One region of the Bradyrhizobium sp. BRP56 genome, then DNA from elsewhere that is predicted to be linked to it. Evidence: predicted binding sites of a transcription regulator. Region 1 holds the regulator's gene; each other region holds the start of a gene.

Evidence for each region. The regulator PhoB, encoded in region 1, activates phosphate uptake and scavenging genes when phosphate is short. The targets are predictions, from matches to a motif close to TGTCATNNANCTGTCAT.
Region 2: the regulator PhoB is predicted to act here: its motif matches at 1,666-1,682, upstream of I6F38_RS10550 (Orn/Lys/Arg decarboxylase N-terminal domain-containing protein).
Region 3: the regulator PhoB is predicted to act here: its motif matches at 1,585-1,601, upstream of phnF (phosphonate metabolism transcriptional regulator PhnF).
Region 4: the regulator PhoB is predicted to act here: its motif matches at 1,490-1,506, upstream of I6F38_RS31275 (alkaline phosphatase).

What each region holds. Positions count from the first base shown of each region.
Region 1 is NZ_JADYVV010000064.1:48,324-51,840, forward strand. It holds gene pstB (phosphate ABC transporter ATP-binding protein PstB) at 1-632, shown strand, start outside; gene phoU (phosphate signaling complex protein PhoU) at 739-1,455, shown strand; gene phoB (phosphate regulon transcriptional regulator PhoB) at 1,601-2,311, shown strand; gene I6F38_RS33595 (GcrA family cell cycle regulator) at 2,505-3,017, opposite strand; gene I6F38_RS33600 (aspartate aminotransferase family protein) at 3,506-3,517, shown strand, end outside.
Region 2 is NZ_JADYVV010000011.1:83,950-87,466, forward strand. It holds gene I6F38_RS10540 (tetratricopeptide repeat protein) at 1-268, shown strand, start outside; gene I6F38_RS10545 (DJ-1/PfpI family protein) at 470-1,621, shown strand; gene I6F38_RS10550 (Orn/Lys/Arg decarboxylase N-terminal domain-containing protein) at 1,727-3,517, shown strand, end outside.
Region 3 is NZ_JADYVV010000029.1:82,472-85,988, reverse strand. It holds gene phnE (phosphonate ABC transporter, permease protein PhnE) at 1-663, shown strand, start outside; gene phnF (phosphonate metabolism transcriptional regulator PhnF) at 831-1,556, opposite strand; gene phnG (phosphonate C-P lyase system protein PhnG) at 1,673-2,134, shown strand; gene phnH (phosphonate C-P lyase system protein PhnH) at 2,139-2,747, shown strand; gene I6F38_RS21190 (carbon-phosphorus lyase complex subunit PhnI) at 2,751-3,517, shown strand, end outside.
Region 4 is NZ_JADYVV010000056.1:4,120-7,636, forward strand. It holds gene I6F38_RS31275 (alkaline phosphatase) at 1-1,432, opposite strand, end outside; gene I6F38_RS31280 (hypothetical protein) at 1,543-1,908, opposite strand; gene I6F38_RS31285 (TetR/AcrR family transcriptional regulator) at 2,006-2,593, shown strand; gene argG (argininosuccinate synthase) at 2,762-3,517, opposite strand, start outside.

The DNA of each region.
Region 1 (3,517 bases):
GCAAGTCGACCCTGCTGCGCATCTTCAACCGGATGTACGACCTGTATCCGGGCCAACGCGCGGTCGGCCAGCTGATGCTGGACCAGACCAACATTCTCGACCCCAAGCTCGACCTCAACTTGCTGCGCGCGCGGGTCGGCATGGTGTTCCAGAAGCCGACGCCGTTCCCGATGACGATCTACGAGAACATCGCCTTCGGCATCCGCCTCTACGAGAAGATCTCGAAGTCCGAGATGGACGACCGGGTCGAGAAGGCGCTGCGCGGCGGCGCGCTGTGGAACGAGGTCAAGGACAAGCTGAACGCCTCCGGCCTGTCGCTCTCCGGCGGCCAGCAGCAGCGCCTGTGCATCGCGCGCACCGTGGCGGTGCGCCCCGAGGTGATCCTGTTCGACGAGCCGTGCTCGGCGCTCGACCCGATCTCGACCGCCAAGGTCGAGGAACTGATCCAGGAGCTCTCCGAGGACTACACGATCGCGATCGTCACCCACAACATGCAGCAGGCGGCGCGCGTCTCCGACAAGACCGCCTTCATGTATCTCGGCGAGCTGATCGAGTTCGACGACACCAACAAGATCTTTACCTCACCGAGCGATCGGCGCACCCAGGACTACATCACCGGCCGGTTCGGTTGACCGGCGCATGATCCGGAAAAGTGGAAACCGGTTTTCCGATCAGGTCATGCTAAAATTCAGGACACGAAGCCATGATCCCCGGGATCATGGTTGAGGGAGACAAGCGATGGCTTCTGAACATACCGCCAAGGCATTCGACAGCGACCTGCAGGAGTTGACCCGCCTGGTCGCCGAGATGGGCGGCCTGGTCGAACGAATGATTACCGAGTCGGTCGACGCGCTGATCCGTCGCGACGTCGCGCTCGGCAAGCGCGTGGTCGCCGCCGACATCGAGATCGACAATCTGCAGCGCAACATCGAAGAGCGCGCGGTGCTGACGATCGCGCGCCGCCAGCCGATGGCGATCGACCTGCGTGAGATCGTCAGCGCGATGCGCGTCGCCACCGATCTCGAGCGGATCGGCGACCTCGCCAAGAACATGGGCAAGCGCGTCGCGGCGCTGGAGAGCGATTTCCAGCCGCTGAAGTTGATCCGCGGCCTCGAGCACATGACCGACCTCGTACTGTCGCAGGTCAAGTCGGTGCTCGACGCCTACGCCGCGCACGACCTGCCGGCGGCGATGAACGTCTGGAAGGGCGACGAGGAGGTCGATGCGATCTGCACCTCGCTGTTCCGCGAACTGCTCACCTACATGATGGAAGATCCGCGCAACATCTCGTTCTGCATCCATCTGATGTTCTGCGCCAAGAACATCGAGCGGATCGGCGATCACGCCACCAATATCGCCGAGACCGTGTTCTACATGATCGAGGGCCAGCAGATCACCGACAAGCGCCCGAAGGGCGACATGACCACTTTTGCCACCACGGTGCCGGGCAACTGAGGCATGATCGGCAAGCGCGGAACCGGCAAGAGTGAAACTGGATGGTCCTCGCGACAACTCGCTTCCGCGGGGACTATGCTTGAGGAAGTAAGCGTTTCGGTTTGCGTCTGGGCAACGGATCACCACAGAGAAAGAACTTAGACCGATGAGCGCACGCATTCTGGTAGTCGAAGACGAGGAAGCGCTGACGACGCTGTTGCGCTACAATCTCGATGCGGAAGGCTACGATGTCGAGACGGTGGGGCGCGGCGACGATGCGGATACAAGGCTGAAGGAGCGCGTTCCCGACCTCGTGGTGCTGGACTGGATGCTGCCGGGCCTGTCCGGCATCGAACTGTGCCGCCGCCTGCGGGCGCGGCCCGAGACCAAGCAGCTTCCGATCATTATGCTGACCGCGCGCGGCGAGGAAAGCGAGCGCGTGCGCGGGCTTGCCACCGGCGCGGACGATTACATCGTCAAGCCGTTCTCGGTGCCGGAGCTGCTGGCGCGGGTGAAGGGCCTGTTGCGCCGCGCCAGCCCGGAGCGGCTTGCGACCGTGTTGACCTACGGCGACATCGAGCTCGACCGCGAGAAGCGCCGCGTGGCGCGCTCGGGCCGTCCGATCGATCTCGGGCCGACCGAGTATCGCCTGCTCGAATTCTTCCTCGAGCATCCCGGCCGCGTGTTCAGCCGCGAGCAACTGCTCGACAGCGTCTGGGGTCGCGACATCTACATCGATGAGCGCACCGTCGACGTGCATATCGGCCGCCTGCGCAAGCTGCTCAATCCGGGCCGCGAGCAGGATCCGATCCGCACCGTGCGCGGCGCCGGCTACGCGCTCGACGACCGCTTTGCCAAGGCCGAGCCGCAGCCGTAATGGGCGTTGGCTTAGCCCCGGCCCATCCAGCATCGTCATTGCGAGCGTAGCGAAGCAATCCATTTCACCGCAAACGCGGAACGATGGATTGCTTCGTCGCTAACGCTCCTCGCAATGACGGTGGAGGCCACAAAAAAAATCCCCGCTTTCGCGGGGATTTGTTTTTCAGGTCTTCCGTCGTTTTCCCGAGTGCTCACTTGATCTGCGGTTTCGCCGACGGCCGGCGGCGATCGGCGGCGGGCTGGTAGGCGACGCGCGAGTGATGCGCGCAATAGGGCAGGCCGGCGAGCGCCTTGCCGCCGCAGAAGAAGAATTCCGGGCTCGAGGGATCGCCGACCGGCCAGTGACAGGTGGCCTCGTTGAGCTCGAGCAGCGACAGCCGCTGGCTCATCGGCACCACATTGTCGTAGGAGATCGGATCGGGCTCCATCTCGACCTCGAAGGCATGCGCCAGCGCGGTGTTGCCGCGCGAGACCGGACGCGCCACCCGCATCATGTGCTGGGCCGGGCGAGCCTTGCGCTGCCGCGGCGCGGCCGTGGAGGGTGCCTTGGCGCGGCCGGAGAGGCCGAGCCGATGCACTTTGCCGATCACGGCGTTTCGCGTCACATTGCCAAGTTCCGCCGCGATCTGGCTGGCCGACAGGCCGGACTCCCAGAGTTTCTTCAGCTGCTCGACGCGATCGTCGGACCAGGTCAATACAGTCATCGCATTCTTCCCTTCGCGTAGCGCCGGCCAATCATTGGAGCGGCGCTGCGAGCCAATCTGGACAAATATCCCTGCGGCCAGAATCCCTTAGCCCTCGCCGGGCACGGTGTTGCGCCCGAACGTTTACGCGAGACACAAAGGCTACTTAGAGGGTCCAGTACCGCCGCACGAGATGTCGTACCCGACAGGCCAAACGCTACAATATGGCGTGACTCTGGCGCAAGAGTCCGCGGCCGTGCGTCCACATGTTCCCACACAGTTAAGCATCGCGATGAGGCTTTTCCACCGCACCGGAATGCTCCGGATTGCGCTCGTTTCGCATTGCAGGAAGGCCACTTCGTGACGATTGACACTTACCGACCGCAGCATAGAATGCCCGCCACGTGCCGCCCGCAAAGGCGGCCGTTTTGTTTTCCGAAGCTGGCCGTTGCTGCGCTGGCGTCAAGGCGCAGCGGCAATTGTCGGCTTAAAAACCGTCAGTGATCGCCATGACCAACGCT
Region 2 (3,517 bases), on a different contig from region 1:
TGATGTCGCGAACGTGATCGGCTACTCCTATCGCAAGCTCGGCGACTACAAGCAATCGCAGGTCTGGTACGAACGTGCGCTCAAGGCCGATCCGAACCACGTCCTGACGTGGAACTACTACGGCCTGTGGCAGATCGAACAGGGAAACCGCGACCAGGCGCAGTATCATCTGCAGCGGATCGCCGAGATCTGTGGCACCGACTGCGAGGAGTATCGGACGCTGGCGGCGGCACTGGAAAAGCCGCCGGGCACGAACCTCGTCTACTGAGCGCGTCGCGTAGCCTGCATGAGCGGAGCGACATGCGGGGAAGGACCGGCCCCGGATGTCGCTGTCGCTCGTCCGGGCTATGCCTGTGAGCCGCTTTGTTGGCGTGTCCGTTTTTGCGGGAATTTCGCCGTTTTGGTCGACGTGACCGGCGAGTAGCTTGCGTGCCGGGCGACGCACGCGGATATTTTGAGATCGATCATCATGACCTGGCGGCTTCTCGCGTGGAGCGGCATCGCCGTTGCCGCGCTGGTTCCAATCATCGGCGGCATCTGGCTCTTCACCCTGCCCGCCGCATCGGCATTCCGGGTTCCGCCGCCGATCGCCAAGGCCGAGCAGGATGCAACGCTCGCGGCGCTGAAGCCGCCGAAGCGGGCGCGCCCGCTGATCGCGATGCTCGGCATCAACGACATGACCGAGACCACCGACTATCTGATGCCCTACGGCATCCTCAAGCGCGCCGATGTCGCCGATGTCGTCACGCTGGCGACGGGACCCGGTCCGGTCGCGCTGTTCCCGGTGCTGAAGGTCGAGCCTGATGCGACCATCGCCGCATTCGATGCTGCACATGGCGACGGCGCCGACTACGTCATCGTGCCGGCGATGAGCCGCGACGACGATCCGGCGGTCATGCAATGGATCCGGCAGCAGGCGGAGAAAGGCGCCGTGATCGTCGCCGTCTGCGCCGGCGCCAAGGTGCTCGCCTCGACCGGCCTGCTCGACGGCAGGCGCGCCACCACGCACTGGTTTTACCTGAAGAACTGGCGCAGCAAACATCCCGCCATCCAATATGTCGCCGACCGCCGCATCGTGGTCGACCGCGGCGTCGCGACGACGACCGGGATTTCGGCGTCGATGCCGATGTCGCTGACCCTGATCGAGGCGATCGCCGGCCGCGACAAGGCCGAGGCCGTCGCGCGCGAGATCGGCCTGCCCGGCTGGGACGCGCGACATGACAGCAACGCCTTCAAGTTCACGCGTCCCTTCGCGCTGACCGCCATCCGGAACACGCTGGCGTTCTGGAACCGGGAACAGCTCGGCCTCGCGCTTGCCCCCGGCGTCGACGAGGTCTCGCTGGCGCTGGTCGCCGACAGCTGGTCGCGCACCTACCGCTCGCACGCCGTGACCTTCGCCGCGACCGGCGACGTCGTGACGACCCGCAACGGCCTGCGCGTCTATCCGCAGGTCGTGGCGTCGGCCTGGTCCGCGGATGGTCTGCTGCCCGCGGTCGGCACCGCGCCGCCCGCGCAGGCACTCGACCGGGCGCTCGCCGGAATCGAGACACGCTATGGCCGTGGTACGGCGGACTTCGTCGCCATGCAGCTCGAATATCCACGGGCTGACGCCGTGCAGTGAGGGATTGCGTCCCAGCAACGTATTCGATCCTCCATCGACCCCATTGTCATCTCCCTGTCATGAATTGTGCCGACACGTCAGCGCCGGACCAGTTCGGGGACACGCATGGGCTATTTCAAACGCTTCAACTTCCTGTTCGCTGCGCCGGTGTTCGAGGCCGACGACCTCGAGGGCATCCGCTTCAACCAGATCATCGCCGAGATCGAGCGCTCCGGCTTCGAGGTGGTCCGTGCCCGCAAGCTGGAGGATGCCGAGATCGCGGTGCAGACCGACGCCGCGATCGGCTGCATGGTGGTCGATTGGGGCAAGAAGGGCCTTGAGGGCAAGACCGCGGCGCTGATCAACCTGATGCGCCGGCGCGGCCTCGACTTCCCGATCATCCTCCTGATCCGGCGCAAGCGGTTCGAGGACCTGCCGGTCGAGGTGCTCGATTTCATCGACGGCTACGTGTTCCTGTCCGAGGAAACCCCGCCCTTCATCGCCAAGAACCTGATCTCCAGGCTGAAGCAATATGCCGAGAATTTGAAGACGCCGTTCTTCGGCGCGCTGGTCGACTATGCCGAGGAAGGCAACCAGCTCTGGACCTGCCCGGGCCACAATGGCGGCGTGTTCTACAGCCGCAGCCCAATCGGACGGGTGTTCGTCGAACATCTCGGCGAAGCGGTGTTCCGCGACGACCTCGACAATTCCGTGCTCGACCTCGGCGACCTCCTCACCCACGAAGGACCGGCGCTGCGGGCGCAGAAGGAGGCGGCGCGGATCTTCGGCGCCGAGAAGACCTATTTCGTGCTCAACGGCACCTCGACCTCCAACAAGGTCGCGCTCGGCTCGCTGGTCACCGACGGCGACCTCGTGCTGTTCGACCGCAACAACCACAAGGCCGCGCATCACGGCGCGCTTTTGATCGGCGGCGGCATCCCGGTCTACGTGCCGACGGTGCGCAACGCCTGGGGCCTGATCGGCCCGATGCGCTGGGACCTGCTCGACGAGGGCGCGCTGCGCGACCACGTCCGCAAGCACCCGCTGGTCAAGGACGAGAACGCCTGGAAGAAGGAGCGTCCGTTCCGCGTCGCCGTGGTCGAGCAGTGCACCTATGACGGCACCATCCACTCGGCCGAGATGATCCTCAAGCGGATCGGCCATCTCTGCGACTACATCCTGTTCGACGAGGCCTGGGCCGGCTTCATGAAATTCCACCCGATCTATGCCGGCCGCTTCGCCATGGGACTGTCCGATCTCGGCCCCGAGGCCCCCGGCATCATTGCGACCCAATCGACCCACAAGCAGCTCGCGAGCTTCTCGCAGGCCTCGCAGATCCACATCCGCGACCGCCACATCAAGGGCCAGAAGCGCCGGGTCGAGCACCGCCGCTTCAACGAAAGCTTCATGCAGCACGCCTCGACCTCGCCGTTCTATCCGATCTTCGCCTCGCTCGATGTCGGCGCGCAGATGATGAAGGGCCGCTCCGGCGAAGTCTTGTGGGACGACACGATCCGGCTCGGCATCGAGCTGCGCAAGAAGATCCGCGCCGTGAAGCGCGAGTTCGAGGAGAAGGAGACGCGCCCCGAGCGGCGCTGGTTCTTCGAGCCGTTCGTGCCGGACCGCGTCATGATCCCCGACGTCGCGCGCGAGAACGGCGTGCACAATGTCGCCTGGGAGACGATCTCGACCGATCAGCTCGCGACCAATCCGTCCTACTGGCAGCTCAGTCCCGGCGAGACCTGGCACGGCTTTCCCGAGCTGACCGCGGGCTTCGCCATGACCGACCCGAACAAGCTCACATTGCTGACGCCGGGCTTCGATCACGCCACCGGCGCCTACGCCGATCACGGCATCCCCGCGCCGGTGGTGGCGCAATATCTCCGCGAGAACCAGATCGTCGCCGAGAAGAACGAC
Region 3 (3,517 bases), on a different contig from region 1:
GGCTGGATCACCATGCTGATGCTCCCGCCGAATCCGGGCTCGTCGTTCCCGCTCTACATGCAGGCGCTCGGCGAGACGCTGTCGATCGCGGTGCTCGGCACCACGCTTGCCGCGCTGTTGGCGCTGCCGGTCAGCCTGCTGGCGGCGCGCAACATCATCCCCTCGAACCTGATCCGCTTTCCGGTGCGCCGCTTCCTCGATTCGATCCGCGGCGTCGATACGCTGATCTGGGCGCTGGTCTGGATCAACGTCGTCGGCCTCGGCCCGTTCGCCGGCGTGCTCGCGATCATGGTGTCGGACTTCGGCGCGTTTGGAAAGCTGTTCTCGGAGGCGATCGAGGCCGCGGATCGCAAGCAGGTCGAGGGCATCCGCGCCTCCGGCGGCAACGCGCTGCACGAAATCCGCTTCGGCCTGCTGTCGCAGGTGCTGCCCGTGATCGCCGGGCAGGTGCTCTACTTCATCGAGTCGAACACCCGTTCGGCCACCATCATCGGCATCGTCGGCGCCGGCGGCATCGGCCTGCAGCTTGCAGAGCAGATCCGCGTGCTGGAGTGGCAGAAGGTGTCGTTCCTGATCCTGATGATCCTGATCGCGGTCGCCGCGATCGACTTCATCTCGAGCAAGCTGCGCTTTGCGATCATCGGGCAAAGGGCGGTGGTGTAGGACCCTACCTCGCCCCGCTCTTGCGGGGAGAGGTCGGAATTTTCGCGTAGCGCAAATTCCGGGTGAGGGGGACTCTCCGGGGACTCACGGCTTCCAGGATTCGCGGAGACAGCCCCTCACCCCAACCCTCTCCCCGCAAGAGCGGGGCGAGGGAGAAGAGTTCATCGTCAGCCGTTCTCGACCAGAAACTCCACGCGCTCGGCGGCGAAGCGCGAGCGCTTGGTCACCAGCGGCTGGTCCAGCATGTCGACGTCGGTGGCGTCGACCACCAGCACCGGCCGTCCCAGCGGCAGGTCGAGCCGCGCGGCGTCGGTCGCATCGACGATCGCCGCGGTGATCCGGGTCGAGGCGCGGTGGTAGTCCTTGACGCCGTAATGCCCGAGCAGCTTCGTCATCGAGCGGACGTTGGCGAACACGCTGCCGGCATCGGGAAACCGCTCGGCCGACAGCCAGGTGGTGGAAACGCAGATCGGCGTCCGGTCGGCGAGCCGCACTGCTTCGATCCGGATCAGCGGCGCACCGATCCTCAGGCCGAGCTCGCGCGCGATCTCGCGATTGGCGGTGTCGCTGCTCGCATCGATCAGCTGGCCGCGCGGCTCGTGACCGCCGGCGCCGACGATCTCGGAAAATCGCGTGCGTGAGCGCAAGGGATAGGCGAGGCGCTGGGCTTCGACATAGGTGCCGCTACCGCGTTCCGCGCGCACCAGGCCGCGCTCGGCCAATGCGGCGAGCGCCCGCCGCACGGTGTGCCGGTTGACCCGGTACGTCTCGGCGATCTCCATCTCGCCGGGCAGCTTTTCGCCGGCGGCGAAGCGGCCGTCAGCGATGCCGCGCTCGATGCCGTCGGCGACCTGCCGCCACAAGGCGACGCCGGAACTTTCCTGCATGCTCATGGCGCGGTGATACCAGAAATCTTTGGTTTGTCACGAAACAGTCATGGCGCTCCGCTATCAAGTTGTCTAGTATCATAGACAACTTGATGCAAGCAAGGTTGCCCAAAGGTTTGCCCATGAGTTCGACCGGACCAAACAGCAAACAGGCCCAGCGCAAGGCCGCGATGACGGTGCTGGCGCACGCCGCCGCTGCTGATATCGCCGGCAGGCTGGCGGCGATCGCGCTGCCCGCGCATGAGAACCTGCGTGAGCCGGAAAACGGCCTTGTGATGCTGCGCGGGCGGATCGGCGGCGACGGTGCGCCGTTCAATCTCGGCGAGGCGACGGTGTCGCGCGCGGCGGTGCGGCTTGCGACCGGCGAGGTCGGCTTCGGCTACACGCTCGGCCGCGACGCGCGGAAGGCGCAGATGATCGCACTGTGCGACGCCATGGTGCAGTCGGCGGAGCTGTCCGGGGAGGTGGAGGCCAAGGTGATCGCGCCGCTGCGCGTCGCCATGAACGCCGAACGCGGCCGCAAGGCGGCGGAAACCGCGGCGACGCGGGTCGATTTCTACACGATGGTGCGCGGTGAGGGATGATGCAATGACGACGATTGCCGAAATGCCCGCGGGCTTTGCCGACAAGGTGCTGTCGGCGCAGTCGACTTTCCGTTCCGTGATGGATGCGATGGCGCGCCCGGGCAGCGTGCAGCGCGTCGCCGCGAGCGTCGGAACACCGGCCGGCATGATGCGCGGCTCGGCCGCGATCGCGGCGACGCTGTTCGATCACGACACGCCGATCTGGCTTGACGCTGCGATGTCGGCGACGCCGGACGTCGCCCGCTGGCTGAAGTTTCACGCCAGCGCGCCGGTGGTGGCCGATTCCTCGATCGCGAGCTTCGCTTTGATCGGCGATGCCGCGAGCCTGCCGGCGCTCGATCGCTTCGCATTCGGCAGCAGCGAATATCCTGACCGGTCGACCACGCTGATCCTGCAGGTCGACAGCCTGACGCAGGGGCCGGCCTTCGAGCTGAAAGGGCCCGGCATCGACGGCAGCGCCGTGCTGCAGGCGATGCTCAAGCCGCGCGACCTGTTCCAGCGGCTTGCGATCAACGAAGCCCTGTTCCCGCGCGGCATCGATGTCGTGCTGGTCCATGACGATGCCATTGTGGCGATCCCGCGCACCACGCGGCTGATCGCAAGCGGAGTGTGAGCGATGTATGTAGCCGTCAAGGGAGGCGAGCGCGCCATCGAGAACGCCCATCGTCTGCTCGCGCATGAGCGGCGCGGCGACCGCGACGTGCCCGAGGTGACGCTGGCACAGATTTCCGAGCAACTCGCGCTCGGCGTCGATCGCGTCATGACCGAAGGTTCGCTCTACGATCGCGAGCTCGCGGCGCTCGCGATCAAGCAGGCGCGCGGCGACATGATCGAGGCGATCTTCCTGGTCCGCGCCTTCCGCGCCACGCTGCCGCGCTTCGGCGCCACCGAGCCGGTCAACACCGGCGAGATGCAGGTACGGCGGCGGATCTCCTCGACCTTCAAGGACGTTCCGGGCGGCCAGATCCTGGGGCCGACCTTCGATTACACCCATCGCCTGCTCGATCCGCAGCTTGCGGAAGGTTTTGTACCCGAGCAGCCGGAGACCGCGGAAGCCTCGCAGGCGGCGACGCCGCGGGTCACCGACATTCTCGGCCGTGACGGCCTGATCGAATCCTCGCCGCAGGCCGATAGCGACACGCCGGTCGGCGACCTCACGCGCGAGCCGCTGAGCTTTCCGGCCGACCGCGATCTGCGGCTGCAGAATCTGGCGCGAGGCGACGAGGGCTTCCTGCTCGCGCTCGGCTACTCGACGCAGCGCGGCTACGGCCGCAATCACCCGTTTGCCTGCGAGATCCGCTTCGGCGAGGTCGAGGTCGAGTTCTTCGCCGAGGACGCGGGCTTTGCCGTGCCGCTCGGCTCGATCGAATTGACCGAGTGCCA
Region 4 (3,517 bases), on a different contig from region 1:
CGACGCGTGACGGATAACCTTCGGCGTCCGGCGCCGGATAATTCGGGAACCCGGCTTTCTCGTAGACACCGACGCGCTCGCGCAGCGGCACGTTGGGTGTCGCCGCCATGTCGTCATTGATGGTGCCGACCAGGCTGTTCGGATGGTTGTGATCGGCCACGACCAGGATCAGCGTGTCGTCGTTGCGCGCTTTCGCCCAGTCCTTTGCCAGCCGCACCGCATTGTCGAGCATGATGGTGTCGTAGACCGCGCGCTCCATGTCGAGCAGATGGGCGTATTTGTCGATCAGGCCGGACTCGACCATCAGGAAGAAACCGGCCTCGTGTTTCGACAGCACCGTGAGCGCGGCCTGAATCTGCTCGGTCAGGTCCGGCTGCTCGGGGAATTTCCTGACGCCGCCGCCCCTCAGGAACTTGCGGTCGAGCGCGCCGTCCATGTTGCCGGCGGCGAACAGGCCGAGCAGTTGGCGGGTGTCCGGCTTAGCTGCGAGCGTGGCGAGTTCGCCTGCGGTCGTCGCGACCGGATAGCCGGCGTCGCGGAAGCGCGCGAGATAATGGACATCGTCCTTGCGTTTCGATCCGGACGCGGATTGCGGCAGGAAGTTCGCGGACCCACCTCCCATCAGCACGTCGGGCTTCGCGTCGAAATATCGCGCGACGATCGCGTCATAGGCGGCGCGGCGGCGGGTATGCGCAACCATCGCCGCCGGCGTCGCATCCTCGACCTCGGTGTTGGTGACGATGCCGACAGCAAGGCCCGCCCGGCGCTTGGCGAGGCTCGCGATGGTCTCGACCCTGGGATCGTCGAGCGGATCTGGCGTGCGATCGGCGTAGACACCGAGCGCATTGACCGCGGCCTTGTGGCCGGTGGCGTAGGCACTCGCGGCATTCGCCGAGTCGGTGATGATCGAGTCCGAGCCTGCGGTCGCGACCAGCGCCATATGCGGCATGTCGTCGATCGCAAGCTTGCCGCGGCTCTTGCCCTCCGCGATTCCCTTGGAGAGGATTCGCGCGGCGACGCGGTGCGACGGCGACATCCCGTCGCCGATGAACAGGATCACGTTCCTGGCCTTGCGTGCCCCGGTGTCGTAGACGGTCCAGGTCACGGTCCGGCTCTGCGCGCCGTCACTGACTTCGACGGCGACCTGCCCGGGCTTGACGAGCGAGACATCGCGCAGCAACAGCGCCGACTGCTCCCGGCCGGCCTCGTGCGCGGTGAATGTGCCGCCCTGGCCGAACACCGCGGCATAGTCCGCGCCGTTCAGCGTGACCTTGAGCTTTGCTTGATCGACCACCCCCGGAAGCTCGACCTTGAAGTCGAATTTGGCGCCGACGAGGATATCGGCGCGATCGATCGGATAGATCGTCTGGGCGAACGCCTGCGCTGCCGACAACACCAGCGTGACGGCTATACCGGCAACTTGTTTGATCATGATCGATGCTCCGCTCTCGCGCATCATGCGCATCGGAGCGGAGGCTAGTTGCGGCGGATGACGGCGCAATGAGGCGCGCCGGGGCGTATTGCCGCAAGGCCGGCGTGATTTCAGCGCGCCATCTGCTGCGGATCGTAGAAGAAGCGCTCCTCGACCAGCTCCTCGCCGCGCCAGGTCTGCCAGGCGACCTCCTCCATGCTGCGGACCTTGCCGTCCTTGCCGGTGAATTCGAAGCGCCAGCAGATCGCCGAATGATCGCCGTCAAGCAGGAGCGGCCCGAGCCGCGTGGTCTTGACGCCGGCGACCGCGGCCAGCACCGCCGCCTCGCGCGCCGCCAGCGCCTCGCGGCCGACGCGCCACTCACCGTCATTCTCCTGGGTGCGGGCATCGACTGAATAGAAATTCCTGATCGCGCCGACATGGTCGTTGGACTCGACCGTGTCGGCGAAGGCTTGCAACGTCCTGAGCGAAGGCATGGGACATTCTCCATTTACCGACTTACGGTCGGTATTTATCGACTAGTAGTCGGTAAGTCAACTGGCGCCGCTACGGAACCTGGGCTAGAGATGCGCCATGGCAACCCAGGCCGAACGGCGCGAGAAAACCAGAGCCGCCATCGTCAAGGCGGCGCGGCGCATTTTTGGCGAGCGCGGCTTCGCCGCTGCGACGATGGACGACATCGCCGCCGGCGCGCGTGTCGCCAAGGGCGCGGTCTATCATCACTTCGCGACCAAGGAGGCGGTGTTCGAGGCGGTGTTCGAGCAGGTGTCGATCGACCTTGTTGCCGATCTCGACCGCATCTCGCGCGCCGAGAACGATCCGCTGGCGGCGATGGCGGCGGGCACGCAGGGCTATTTCGCGGCGTGCTCGAAAGGCCCGACCGGCCAGATCATCTTGCGCGACGGCCCCGCCGTGCTCGGCTGGGAACGCTGGCGCGAGATCGACGCCAAACATTTCGGCGGCAAGTTTCCGCGCGCGCTGGCCGCCGCGATGGACGCCGGCGTGATCGCCAGGCAGCCGATCGAACCGCTGGCGCGGCTGTTGCTCGGCGCGGTGACGGAAGCCGCGGTTGCGGTCTCCGCGGGGCCGGACATCGGCAAGACCGGCACCGATTACGCGCGGGCGTTCCGCTCGCTGCTCGATGCGCTCAGGGTGAAGTAGGCAGGCCTCTCTCCCCACGTCGTCCCGGCGAAGGCCGGGACCCATAACCACAGGGAGGAGTCGTGGAAGCGCGCTGGAGCACCAGTGTGCTTCATAACCATGGCCGGTGGTTATGGGTCCCGGGTCGCGCTTCGCTTGCCCGGGACGACAAGGCGAGAGGGTGCCGCCTCAGTCCTTGTCGTTCTCGAGCTGGAAGATCTGCGAGCCTTCGTCGCTCGAGATGAGGCCGGTCTTGTTGTACAGGCCGAGCTTGGCGCGGGTGTCAGCAATGTCGAGGTTGCGCATCGTCAGCTGGCCGATGCGGTCGGCCGGCGTGAAGGCGGCGTCCTCGACCTTCTCCATGCTGAGCCGCTCCGGCGCATAGGTGAGGTTCGGGCTCTCGGTGTTTGATATCGAGTAGTCGTTGCCGCGGCGCAGCTCGAGCGTCACCTCGCCGGTGACGGCGCGTGCCACCCAGCGCTGCGCGGTCTCGCGCAGCATCAAGGCCTGCGAATCGAACCAGCGGCCCTGATACAGCAAGCGGCCGAGCCGCATGCCGCTGATGCGGTACTGCTCGATCGTATCCTCATTGTGGATGCCGGTGACGAGACGCTCATAGGCGATGTGCAGCAGCGCCATGCCGGGCGCCTCGTAGATGCCGCGGCTCTTCGCCTCGATAATGCGGTTCTCGATCTGGTCGCTCATGCCGAGGCCGTGGCGGCCGCCGATCGCATTGGCCTCAAGGAATAGCGCGACCGGATTGGCAAACGTCTTGCCGTTCAGCGCGACCGGCTGGCCTTCCTCGAACCGCACCACGACTTTCTCGGCCTTAACGTCGCAATCGGCGCGCCAGAACGGCACGCCCATGATCGGGTTAACGATGGTGATGCCGCTCGCAAGGCTCTCGAGATCCTTGGCCTCATGCGTCGCGCCGAGCAGATTGCT